DNA from 2 places in the Peribacillus sp. FSL E2-0159 genome. Region 1 is predicted to be linked to the other one. Evidence: riboswitches for the same ligand, from Rfam matches in the RefSeq annotation. Region 1 holds a riboswitch; the other holds the start of a gene.
What was found. A riboswitch is a leader RNA that binds a small molecule or an ion and turns the genes downstream of it on or off. The one in region 1 is predicted to bind ZMP and ZTP.
Positions count from the first base shown of each region.

Region 1 (6,011 bases):
TTTTTTAAAATGATATTTTTAGATTGGGAAAATCGCCAAGATATATTTGGTAACTGTTTTTTTCAAAAATACAATTGTATTTTTACAGAATATTTACTATTATAAGATAAGAAAATAAAATTGAAGTGTTATGTAATATTGATTACGTTAAAGCATTTCTAATCGCAATAATTAATGGAGAGTCATTCGTGGTAAAGATAGAAAAGCATTACCGATATTGCACCTGGGGGAGTTAATCATGTCGAACAAGGAATTAAAGAGAGGGCTGGAATCAAGACATATTCAAATGATAGCTTTGGGCGGAACCATCGGGGTCGGTTTATTCATGGGTTCTGCGAGCACGATCAAATGGACTGGGCCCTCTGTTATGCTTGCTTATGCAATCGCAGGTATTTTTATATTTTTCATCATGCGTTCCATGGGTGAGATGCTATATTTAGAACCGACTACAGGTTCTTTTGCAACCTTTGCAAGCAGCTATATACATCCCTTGGCAGGTTATATGACTGCTTGGAGCAATTGGTTTCAATGGGTAATCGTCGGAATGTCCGAAATCATTGCGGTTGGGTTGTATATGCAATATTGGTTCCCGGAATTACCTGCTTGGATACCAGGTGTGGTCGCCATGATCATCTTGGGGGCGGCAAATCTTATTTCGGTTAAATCCTTCGGGGAATTTGAATTTTGGTTTGCCCTTATAAAAATCATAACGATTATATTGATGATCATTGCCGGCCTTGGCCTTATCTTCTTTGGAATAGGGAATGGCGGGGATGCAATTGGATTATCGAATCTTTGGGCACATGGCGGCTTCTTTACGGGAGGCTGGAAAGGATTCTTCTTCGCGCTTTCCCTTGTCGTGGCTGCCTATCAAGGCGTTGAGCTTATCGGCATCACAGCCGGAGAAGCGAAAGATCCAACGAAGACCGTAACAAAAGCGATCCAATCAATCATATGGCGTATTTTAATTTTCTACATTGGTGCCATATTCGTCATCGTGACCGTCTTCCCTTGGGATCAACTGGATGACTTAGGCAGTCCATTTGTTTCAACCTTTGCCAAAATAGGTATCACTGCAGCGGCAGGCATCATTAATTTCGTCGTAATCACTGCAGCAATGTCTGGATGCAACAGTGGGATTTTCAGTGCAGGGCGTATGCTTTACACACTGGCATTGAATGGCCAAGCTCCGAAAATATTTGCAAAAGTATCTAAAAATGGAGTGCCGGCATATTGCACGATTGCAGTACTTTTAGGATTGGGTATCGGGGTTATCCTGAATTACCTTGCACCGCCGCAATTATTCCTTTATGTGTACAGTGCGAGTGTATTGCCCGGGATGATTCCATGGTTTGTCTTACTTATCAGTGAGCTTAAATTCAGAAAGGTGAATGCCGCTCAAATGGAGAAGCATCCGTTCAAAATGCCGTTGGCCCCTTACAGTAACTATGCGACAATTGCCTTTTTACTGATGGTGCTGGTCGGTATGTGGATTAATCCTAGTACAAGGATTTCCTTGGTTGTGGGGATCGTTTTCCTAGCCTTGGTTGTGGCAAGTTATTACATGCTGAAAATGGATAAACGAACACCATTGGATGTTAAATCCGATGATGAGATTTCCAGTTAAGAAGCCTCATGCCATTTCAATAATAAGATGAGTGATACGAGTTATTTACTTAAATATAATAGACACTAATTAAAGTTGTGCATAAATTGTGGACAAAGCAAAGAGAGATAAAGAGAGATCTTCTTCCCTCAGGCATTTTCCCAACTTGTGCATGACTTTTTTTTGAGGAAGAAAAGAACAGTTATTGTAGAAAAATGCTCAATAAAGGTATGGATGATTTCAAGGATTTCCTCTGTTAGATCCAATAAAATTTTAACTAACTGGTGCATTACCTCTATGTAAATGTTTGGATTTAATTGGAAATATGAACGGATTATTTTGCGCATATAAGCTCTTAAAGATTTTTAAGTATAATGTTAAAGGGAAAATGATTATATTGATGTAGCATGTGTTCTGGAAATCGAATGTTTGTTTTTTGACCTTAATTCACCTATTTTTTTCAAATTAAAATGAATATTGATAGGAAATTACGAAAAATAAATAAGGTTATATATGAAATATAAATATTTTTCAAGTATTGTGAAATTTAAAATAATCCTATATACTAAAAAAAAAGATATTTTCCTATATGTAACTGGCGCAACATGGAGAACCATGGGGGAGCATATAGAGTATAAGCCGCGCGCCTGGGCAAACACTTGATTTATAGATCAAGTGTTTTTTATTTTCCTAGGAAGAGGTGTAGGTAGAGATGAGTAAAATGCATAGAAAGATGGGGACTTTTGCTTTAACTATGACGGGTATTGGTTCTATTATCGGCTCAGGTTGGTTGTTCGGCGCATGGAAAGCAGCCCAGATTGCAGGACCAGCAGCTATTTTTTCTTGGATTATCGGTATGGTTGTAATTTTATTTATCGCATTATCTTACGCAGAGCTTGGGGCAATGTTTCCTGAAGCTGGAGGAATGGTTAAGTACCCTCAATATTCGCATGGCTCTTTTATTGGATTTTTAGCTGCGTGGGCAAATTGGATATCTATCGCTTCGACTATTACCGTTGAGGCAATTGCTTCAGTACAATATATGAGTACGTGGCCTTGGGAATGGGCCAGATGGACTCATTCTTTAGTTGATAACAATATCTTAACGAACAAAGGATTATTCATAGCTTCTTTACTACTATTGTTCTATTTCTTCGTCAACTATTGGACAGTTAACCTTTTTGCTAAGGCAAATTCATTTATTACTATTTTTAAATTAATTGTTCCAGGTGTAATGGCAGGATCGTTATTTTTTGCTGGATTTCATGGTGAAAACTTTACAAGTTCTCAAGGGATCGCACCATATGGTTGGGCAAGCGTTTTAACAGCAGTAGCTACTTCTGGTATCGTGTTTGCGTTTAATGGATTTCAAAGTCCCGTTAATATGGCAGGAGAAGCGAAGTCGCCGAATAAGTCTATACCTATTGCTGTAATTGGGTCTATTTTAATTGCAGGTTTTATATACGTTATATTACAAGTTGTGTTTATCGGTGCAGTTGATCCGTCTATGATCGTGAACGGATGGAGTCATCTGAATTTCAATTCACCTTTTGCTGATTTGGCAATTGCTCTTAGTCTTAATTGGTTAGCGATTGTATTGTATGTAGATGCGTTTGTATCACCGTCTGGTACAGGTGCTACTTATACAGCTACAACTTCGCGTATGCTTTATGGAATGCAGAAAAATGGGTACTTACCGAATATCTTTGGTACATTACATCCACTTTATGGTGTTCCTCGTCCAGCGATGTTATTAAACTTAGGAGTATGTTTTATCTTTTTATTTTTATTCCGCGGATGGGGCGTACTTGCTGAAGTGATTTCAGTTGCTACACTTATTTCGTACATCATGGGTCCAGTTGCATTGACAACATTAAGACGTACAGCTTCTCATTTTAATCGTCCATTCCACTTAAAAGGCGCTTCTATTATTGCTCCTTGTGGATTTGTTTTTGCCTCCCTTACTTTATACTGGGCGCGTTGGCCATTAACAGGAGAAGTCGTTTTCATCATTGCCATTGGACTTCCTATTTACTTTTATTATCAAGCTAAAAATAAATGGAATGGATTCAAAAAACAATTTTTATCAGGTGTTTGGATGCTGCTTTACTTAGGTTGTATGATTTTGATTTCTTATATTGGAAGTGAGAAGTTCGGCGGAAAAAATATTCTTACATTTGGCTGGGATATGGTGGTCATCGCATGTCTGGCACTTGGCTTCTATTGGTGGGGAGTTAAGAGCGGGATTAAAACTGAATACATGGCTGAGGCCGAAAAAATCAACAAAGAATTTATCAATAAATAGCTATTAGTGTAGACACAGCTATTTGAGTAAAAAGAAAACATGGTTGCTTTATGACCATGTTTTTTTATTTATTAAAAAGTGTTCGCAAATTGGAACACCTGACAATATTAATGAAAAATTTAAACTTTTACCACACGTTTATAGCGAATCTCGCTGAATGAGGGATTGGCAGGAAGTACAAACATTTCATCTCCCAAGTCTAGTCGTATCGGATGAGAGAAAATGTCTCCGTTATATACGAATGAGTGATATTCACCAAACTCACCACATGGACCAACATCCTCTGGTAATCTTCCATAAATTTTTGGTCCAGATCTCGTCGTAAAAAAGAAGGATCGAGCTTATCTAAACGAATGCTGACAATTTTCGCTTTATACCCTAAATTAATAAATTCCTGGACTAACTGTTTCGTGTTGATTCCCGCTAAAGGAAGGATTAGCTCATAATTATTAGACTCCACTAAATTCTTTTTGTATTGGATACAATCCTCCAAAAACAGATCTCCAAATGCAATTTTTGAAACACCTTGATCGCCAAAAAAATTCATGGCGTCAATAAGGCCTTTTTCAAAACCTTTTCCATCATATAAAGGATATTGAATTTTGTATAATGGAATTCCAATGGATGCTGCTTGAGCTTGGGTCTTTTTTTCGTCTTTGCGAGTAAATTGGTGGAATTCACGAGTAAATCATGAAAACTTGCGAGTTAAGTATGCTCTATCATATTGAAAAAAATTATATCCTACTTTTAAAGGTACGGATATTGGAGTAAAAGTATGAATTATATTATTTGAAACCCTTTCCCGCCTATAGAATGTGTCTTTTCCTAAAGATTTTTCATAGTATATATCATCTTCTCTGCATCATCGGAGAAAGGGGGTTATATTTTGGAAAGAACAAAGCTTACCGGGCGTATCGTAACACCAAATGATGCTGAGTATGAGCATGCCAGAATAAATAATAACTTGAGTTTTTCTAAATTCCCAAAGGTCATTGTGTTTTGTCAAAATTCCAAGGATGTGTTGAATTCACTGAAGTGGGCCCGGGAAAATCATACACCTTTCCGGGTTAGGAGCGGAAGGCATAGTTATGAAAATTTTTCATTAGTGAATGGCGGTCTAATTATTGATATTAGTGAAATGTACAATATCAAGGTCAATCGTGAAAAAATGATCGCAAAAATTGAAGCCGGAGCTGATTTAGGCCGAGTATATAATAAGCTATGGAACAATGGCACGACGATTCCGGCAGGGACCGAAAGCAGTGTTGGTCTTGTAGGTCTTACGCTCGGCGGTGGAATAGGTATGTTAACGAGGCGCTTTGGACTGACTTGTGACAACCTTCTTGAAATAGAAATGGTAAGGGCGTGTGGAAAGAAGGGCGCCAAACTCATTAAAGCAAATAGGAAAATTAATAGTGATTTATTTTGGGCAAGCTGCGGTGGAGGAGGGGGAAACTTCGGGATTATCACTTCTCTTACTTTCAGGGTACACCCCGTATCAAGGGTATCCGTTTTCTCAGTCACATGGGGGTGGGAAGATTTCGAAGCGGTGTTTGAAGCCTGGCAGGATTGGGCGCCTCAGGCTGATGAATGCTTAACTTCAGAAATAGAATTCAAGGCAAAGGAAGTAAACGAAATTATTGCTAAAGGTGAATTTGTGGGAACTTCACAAAGATTGAAGCAGCTTTTAAAGCCTTTGACAAAAACTGGTTCACCAATAAATGTCATGATAAAGGAAGTCCCATACATTGAAGCCGTAAGATTCTTTGATTATCCAAGTGGAAATCAACCGGCTCATCGAAAGAGGTCAGGATCTTTCATTGAAAAAGCTTTTCCACAGCAAGCAATCATGACCATGAAACATTTTTTGGGAAATGCTCCAAATGAAAATGCGGCCATTTGGCACCAATCCCTGGGAGGAGTGGCGGGCGTTAAAGATCCAAAGGAGACAGCTTTTTATTATCGCGCTGCCATCATCGCCCAGGAGTATCAGGCTACATGGACCAATCCAGAAGAAGAACGGCAAAATATTCGGTGGATCAAGGACCTGAAGCACGCTTTGTCACCATTTACTACCGGTGACTACGTAAATTGGCCGGA
Region 1 is NZ_CP152053.1:695,888-701,898, forward strand. It holds gene NYE63_RS03410 (amino acid permease) at 239-1,627, shown strand; ZMP/ZTP riboswitch at 2,188-2,266, shown strand; gene NYE63_RS03415 (APC family permease) at 2,319-3,911, shown strand; partial or broken gene NYE63_RS03420 (hypothetical protein) at 4,111-4,554, opposite strand; gene NYE63_RS03425 (FAD-binding oxidoreductase) at 4,798-6,011, shown strand, end outside.

Region 2 (6,011 bases), 1.8 Mb from region 1:
GATTTAATCAAAATTAAATCAAAAGCAAGACACAATCCTTCACGAAGGACTGTGTCTTTTTTTGAAGTGCTAAGTTAGCGATCTTACCTGAAGTTCATTCATAACAATACTGGGCTAATGTCTTTCCACGAATAAACTAATAGATTCAATTCAGCGCCAGCCATTTTGATTTTTTCGGTTTTAAGCAATTCTGCCCCAAATGCCTCATAGAAGTATCGAGATTTATTATCCTCAAGCACCTCAACGAAAATTGTCTTAAATCCCAGTTCTTCGAATTTTAAAAATAACTTCGTGATGAGTTTCTTACCTAAGCCCATTCTTTGAAAGTTTTCGAGAATATATATCGCAGTTAAATCACCCGAATCCTCAACTTGATTCGTTTCCCTTTTCCCTCCACTGATAAATCCTACTATTTTTCCTTCGTTATTTTCTGCAACATAAATATAATTTCCTTCACCAGATATATTCTTTTTCCATAGGTCTTTCCTTTTCTCATATGACAGATTGTCTAAAAAATCCCTCGGCATTATATCTTTATAAGTAGTTCGCCAGCAATCCACATGGACTATCGCTATCCCTTCAGCATCAGCCACCGTTGCCTCTCTTATTAGCATATTAGTTCCTCCTTTTTTAAGTTTGCTATACGCTCTATTTTTACTAATATTATCCATAATAGCTTAATTGTTAATAATTAACTATATATGATACTATTGTCTATACTTTGTTTAATGAAACTCCCAATTTTTTCGGAGATAAAACTATAGAAATCGTCGATATATATCTAATATCGGAGATAAAACTATAGAAATCGTCGATATATATCTAATATCGGAGATAAAACTATAGAAATCGTCGATATATATCTAATATCGGAGATAAAACTATAGATTTCGTCGATATATATCTAATATCGGAGATAAAACTATAGATTTCGTCGATATATTCCAATTTTCGGAGATAAAACAATTGAATTCGTCGATATTTCTGGTAAGTTGTGGCTTCAGCAAAAAAAAAGAAAATGATATTGAAGATTGCTGAATAGTTTGATAGAATAAAATAAATGAAAAAGACTATGTGCAACTGGCGAAACACGGATAACCGTGAGGGAACACATAGTGTCGTAGCCGTTCGCCTGGGCAGAGGTAAGGGATTTTATCCCTTGCCTCTTTCTGTATATTAACAGATAGTGAAGGATTAAAGTATGCAGATTTTCATGGGCTTAAAAAATCTTGTCAGTATTTTGAAATTTCAAAACTATCATAATCAAAAGAGGAGCAAACAAAATGAGCACATTACTTTTAGAAAAAGTCAAAACGATCAAAGCGTTAAATAATATTGCCGAAAGCGGGCTGAATGTATTCAATAAAGGCGATTTTAAGGTCGACAATGACAGTGAAAACCCTGATGCGATCGTTCTTCGCAGCTTTAACATGCATACTATGGAATTCGGCGATCAATTAAAAGCAATCGCAAGGGCAGGGGCTGGAGTCAATAATATTCCGGTCGACAAATGCACCGATCAAGGAATTGTCGTTTTCAATACACCTGGTGCTAACGCAAACGCTGTAAAAGAAATGGTGCTGACGTCATTAATGGCTTCATCTCGTAACCTTTTTGCAGGTGTGGCTTGGACAAAAACGCTTGAAGGCGAAGGAGAACAAATTCCAAAGCTTGTTGAAGCAGGAAAGAAACAATTCGTTGGTAAAGAAATCAAGGGGAAAACTCTTGGCGTAATCGGTTTAGGTGCGATCGGTGCACTTGTAGCGAATGATGCCCTGGATTTGGACATGGATGTCATTGGGTTTGACCCGTTCATCTCTGTTGATACAGCTTGGAACTTGTCCCGCAATGTACAGCGCGCCATGACGATTGAAGAATTGTTTGCAGAATCTGATTATATTACAGTACACGTTCCATTAACTGACGACACAAGAGGAATGTTTAACCAAGAAACATTCAGCATCATGAAGCCGGGCGTTCATATCTTGAATTTCTCACGCGGTGAGCTAGTGAATGAAGATGATATGCAAGCTGCACTTGAAAGCGGAAAAGTAGGCAAGTTCATTACTGACTTCCCGAATGAAAACGTGTTGAAAATGAAAAATGTCGTTCCAATTCCGCATCTTGGTGCCTCTACACTAGAATCAGAGGAAAACTGTGCCATCATGGCAGCTCGTCAGTTGAAGACCTTTTTAGAAACAGGGAACATCAAGAACTCTGTGAATTTCCCAAACACTTCCCTTCCTTATACAGGAAACCGTCGTGTGGCAACTTTCCACGAAAACGTTCCGAACATGGTTGGGCAAATCACACTGGCCGTATCTGGATTTAATCTGAACATCGCTGACATGGTTAACAGAAGCCGTGGGGGATATGCATATACGATCATCGACATTGACGGTGAAGTAAACGGCGATATCATTCCTGGCTTGGAAGAAAAAATCAAACAAATCGAAGGCATCGTTACAACTCGTATTATCTAATTGAGATGATAAATAGTGAAAGCCTCAATTCCTTTAAGGAGTTGGGGCTTTTTTTAGGATTTATTAATTATTTTTGAACAAAAAAAGCCACTTATTGTGGTGATCATATTAAACGTGACTCACGTGTCGAGAACCTAGGGTCTACAACGAACTCAGCCTGGCACGGGTTATATCGAAATTCTCCAAGATAAAAATCTGTCATGGTTTCACCTCCGTTTTTTCTTCATAATGTACAAACAGCATCAAGTAGATTGCGAATAGAAGATGCAAATAAAGTGGAATATTCTTATCGTTTTGAATGGCAACAAATATGTAAATTCCATATAGCAAAATTGGAATGGTTAAAAGGATTCTGAGCTTAGTCATATGTCATCCTCCCATTTATCCTCAAATACTAATACATCAAGCATTTGAGGCACTTGAAAATCCTTTTCTGCGATTGCGTTTATTAAACTTGTACAATTATTTTCCCTAATTACATCTGCTAATAATTGTGAATCCATTGTCATTACTGCTGGTTTCATAGTTTCACCCTCCTAATTTACTAAATATTCTGTCACTTCTATTACTACAATAGTATGAAGTACAGGGAAAACGCTGTCAATCTATATTCCAACTGTACTCATTTTGAATTAATGGATTCAAAATTCATCTACCAAAATCACTATCTCATATATATATCTACTTAGTGAGATAGGTAAAAAGGTACATTTCCTTATTCAGAAGGCACCCCCAACAAGGGAAGCATTGCGTTCAGCTGAACACTAGAGAAGATGCATGGGAGCCAACTTATTGCGAACCTGAATCAATGGAGTCACTGGTGTGCCTCCTTGCTTCCGTTCACTTCATTGCATGGCCATTTCCTTTGGGAAAGGGTTTATTTTTTTGCCATCCTAACTTTAAAAAATATTATTAATAAAATGATAGTATATGCCTTATTTTTTATGTAGCAGTGTAAATAAGTTATGTAGGCATCATCAAAATGTATTAATGTGATGGAAAATTTATTTAAAACATTTGAAAAGATGACGTATCAAAAGTAAAAGAATCGCCCCTATGACATACAGAGACGATTCCTTATGTTAAACACCCATTCCACACAGAATGGATTACCCTAAATTGTTCTTCCCAAAAAATTCTGATGCTGATGAAGGATATTCGATGTTAAAAAAGCTCCAACAGGAGGTAATTGCCCGGAATAGACATTACCACTAACAGGATATTCATTCAGAGCTATATCAGTAGTGGCAATCCAAGATCCAGACTCACCTGCTTGTAGAGAGGGAGGTTTCATAAGAAAACGTCCTTGTAGAATGAAATGCCGAATCCTAATCTGGAGATCATCCATTATGGTTAAGGTGCCAGAGAATGTGGCATAAGGTGAATCAAATGCGATTTGTTTGGTGCTTTCATTCCAAAATCCATTAATCGGGATGGGTGTACCACGAAAATTAACCGTACCGACCACCCTATTATCAGTAATGGAGTTAATGGTAAGTGTGCCCCAAAGAATCGTTCTGCCAGCTATTGAAGAGTGGATACCCCATACGGATGGGAATGGAAAGCTAACTGAAGCAGTGCCCTGTGAAGTTACCAATGCTATGCCCTCCCTTAAAGGTGGTTTATGTTCTGAGGAAGCTACCTTGTTTAAAGGAACAATCCAGTATATGCAGCACGAACAGAATAATCCAATAAACAAAGGTGAAGTATTACTTCCCTGCCTGTAAATGCATTCACTCCGATCCATAAAAAATCCGGTCTTCAATTGAAAACCGGATTTTAAATAAATTTATTAATGATGATGTTCAGGACTTTCTTCTTGTTTTTGGCTCCCTTTTTTCAAGAATTTCAATTCACTTTCAGACAGTTTTCCTACGATAAACTGTTTTTTAGGCATAATGATTGAACCATCGTTACTCGCATGTACTTTTATATAGTATAGGCCATCACTATCAAAGTTTTTACTTAAAGTATAAGTACCGTTTCCCTCTTCCTCAGCTTGTTCCATACTATATTTGAGAGAGCCATCTTGTTTCCATATCTCAAAATGAACAAAATCTGCGTTTTCAACCTTTTTACCACCTTGAGTAAGAACAACCTTCATGGTCTCCTGTGTATTAGCTGAAAAGGATGCTGGTATAATTATTTCAGCTTCAAGTGGTGTCTCTTCTTTGTATAGATTAGTGACATCCTTTTCAAGTGAACAAGCACTTAACAATAGGCTGAAAATGAAGATTAAAGAAATACATATATTTTTTTTCACGGCAAAAGCCACCCTTTACATTTCGAATTATGCATTCAAAAACTTCTTTACTGCAGATATTCTTTTAATAATTAACCAGTCAATTAGCCAAACAAAAATAAGAGACAAACCAACCAAAGGAAACAAAATTCCTAGACCAATTAACAGAAATAGAAAGAATTTTATGTTCTTTATAGGGGGAGCTTTTGGTGCACCTAATCCTTTTTTCGGCTTTCGCTTCCACCATAAATAAAAACCACTAAATGCAACAAGGATAATTCCTAAACAAATAAGAAGGCTGATTATTTGGTTAATCAAACCAAATTGAGTCCCTTTATGCAAGGTAATTCCCCAAGCAACTATTTTTCCTATTAAACCGTAATGATCATAACGATAATCAGCTAGAACTGCACCGGAATATTGGTCAATATGTATAGTCGCTTCATCTTGTGCTTTTGGTGGAAATGCTGACAATGTATAAACGCCATCCGTTTCTTGTGGAATATTTATGCTATAACTTGGATGCATGCCCTCACGATTCGCTATCGTGACAACATCATCAATGGACAGTGGGATAAAACCTTGAATATCTGAGATTGGTACATCTAAATTTTCTGCTGCCCAAGGAACATCTGCAATGTCTTTTGTTTTTATTAATGATGTTGGAGCACTTCCAGTCCATATGGAAGGAGGATACCCAGATCCGGAATTGGTAGCTGCCGATTGAAAATTACTTCCCCAAAAACCAGACCAAGGCAAACCTGTCATAATTAAAAATAACATTCCTGCTGATATCCAAAAGGCAGGTACTGCATGTAAATCTCTTCTGAAAGTATTTTTCCCCTTATTTATTCTTGGAAAAAGAACACCAGAAAGATTTAGCTTATTTTTTGGATACCATAAATAAAGACCAGAGACAATTAACACAACTGCCCAACACGCAGCTAACTCTACAATTCTATCTCCCAAGGTGCCAGCCATCAGTTCACCATGAATTTCCTCGATTTTATCCATAATTCTGTCTTCATCATTTAACTCTCCAATAGATTTACCTGTATAGGGGTCTATAAAAATGGTAAGAGACTCATTTTTAGCAGTAATGCTTACTTCGTTTGAACGGGAGGCATTTTCTCCGGGATGATATTTTGTCACCACTGCATCAGGGTATAGCTTCTTCACTTCCTCAATCTGCTGGGATGCTGGTAATTTATCTCCTTGCGGTGTTACCTCTTGGTAGTCTTGATAAAGCACTTGTTCAATCTGTGGCTTAAATAAATAGATGGAGC
Region 2 is NZ_CP152053.1:4,704,161-4,710,171, reverse strand. It holds gene NYE63_RS22980 (VOC family protein) at 1-17, shown strand, start outside; gene NYE63_RS22975 (GNAT family N-acetyltransferase) at 99-614, opposite strand; ZMP/ZTP riboswitch at 1,067-1,145, shown strand; gene NYE63_RS22970 (phosphoglycerate dehydrogenase) at 1,284-2,483, shown strand; gene NYE63_RS22965 (hypothetical protein) at 2,682-2,849, opposite strand; gene NYE63_RS22960 (hypothetical protein) at 2,846-3,007, opposite strand; gene NYE63_RS22955 (hypothetical protein) at 3,598-4,080, opposite strand; gene NYE63_RS22950 (FixH family protein) at 4,276-4,746, opposite strand; gene NYE63_RS22945 (PepSY domain-containing protein) at 4,774-6,011, opposite strand, start outside.
Region 2: another riboswitch for ZMP and ZTP. It lies ahead of NYE63_RS22970 (phosphoglycerate dehydrogenase); the one in region 1 lies ahead of NYE63_RS03415 (APC family permease).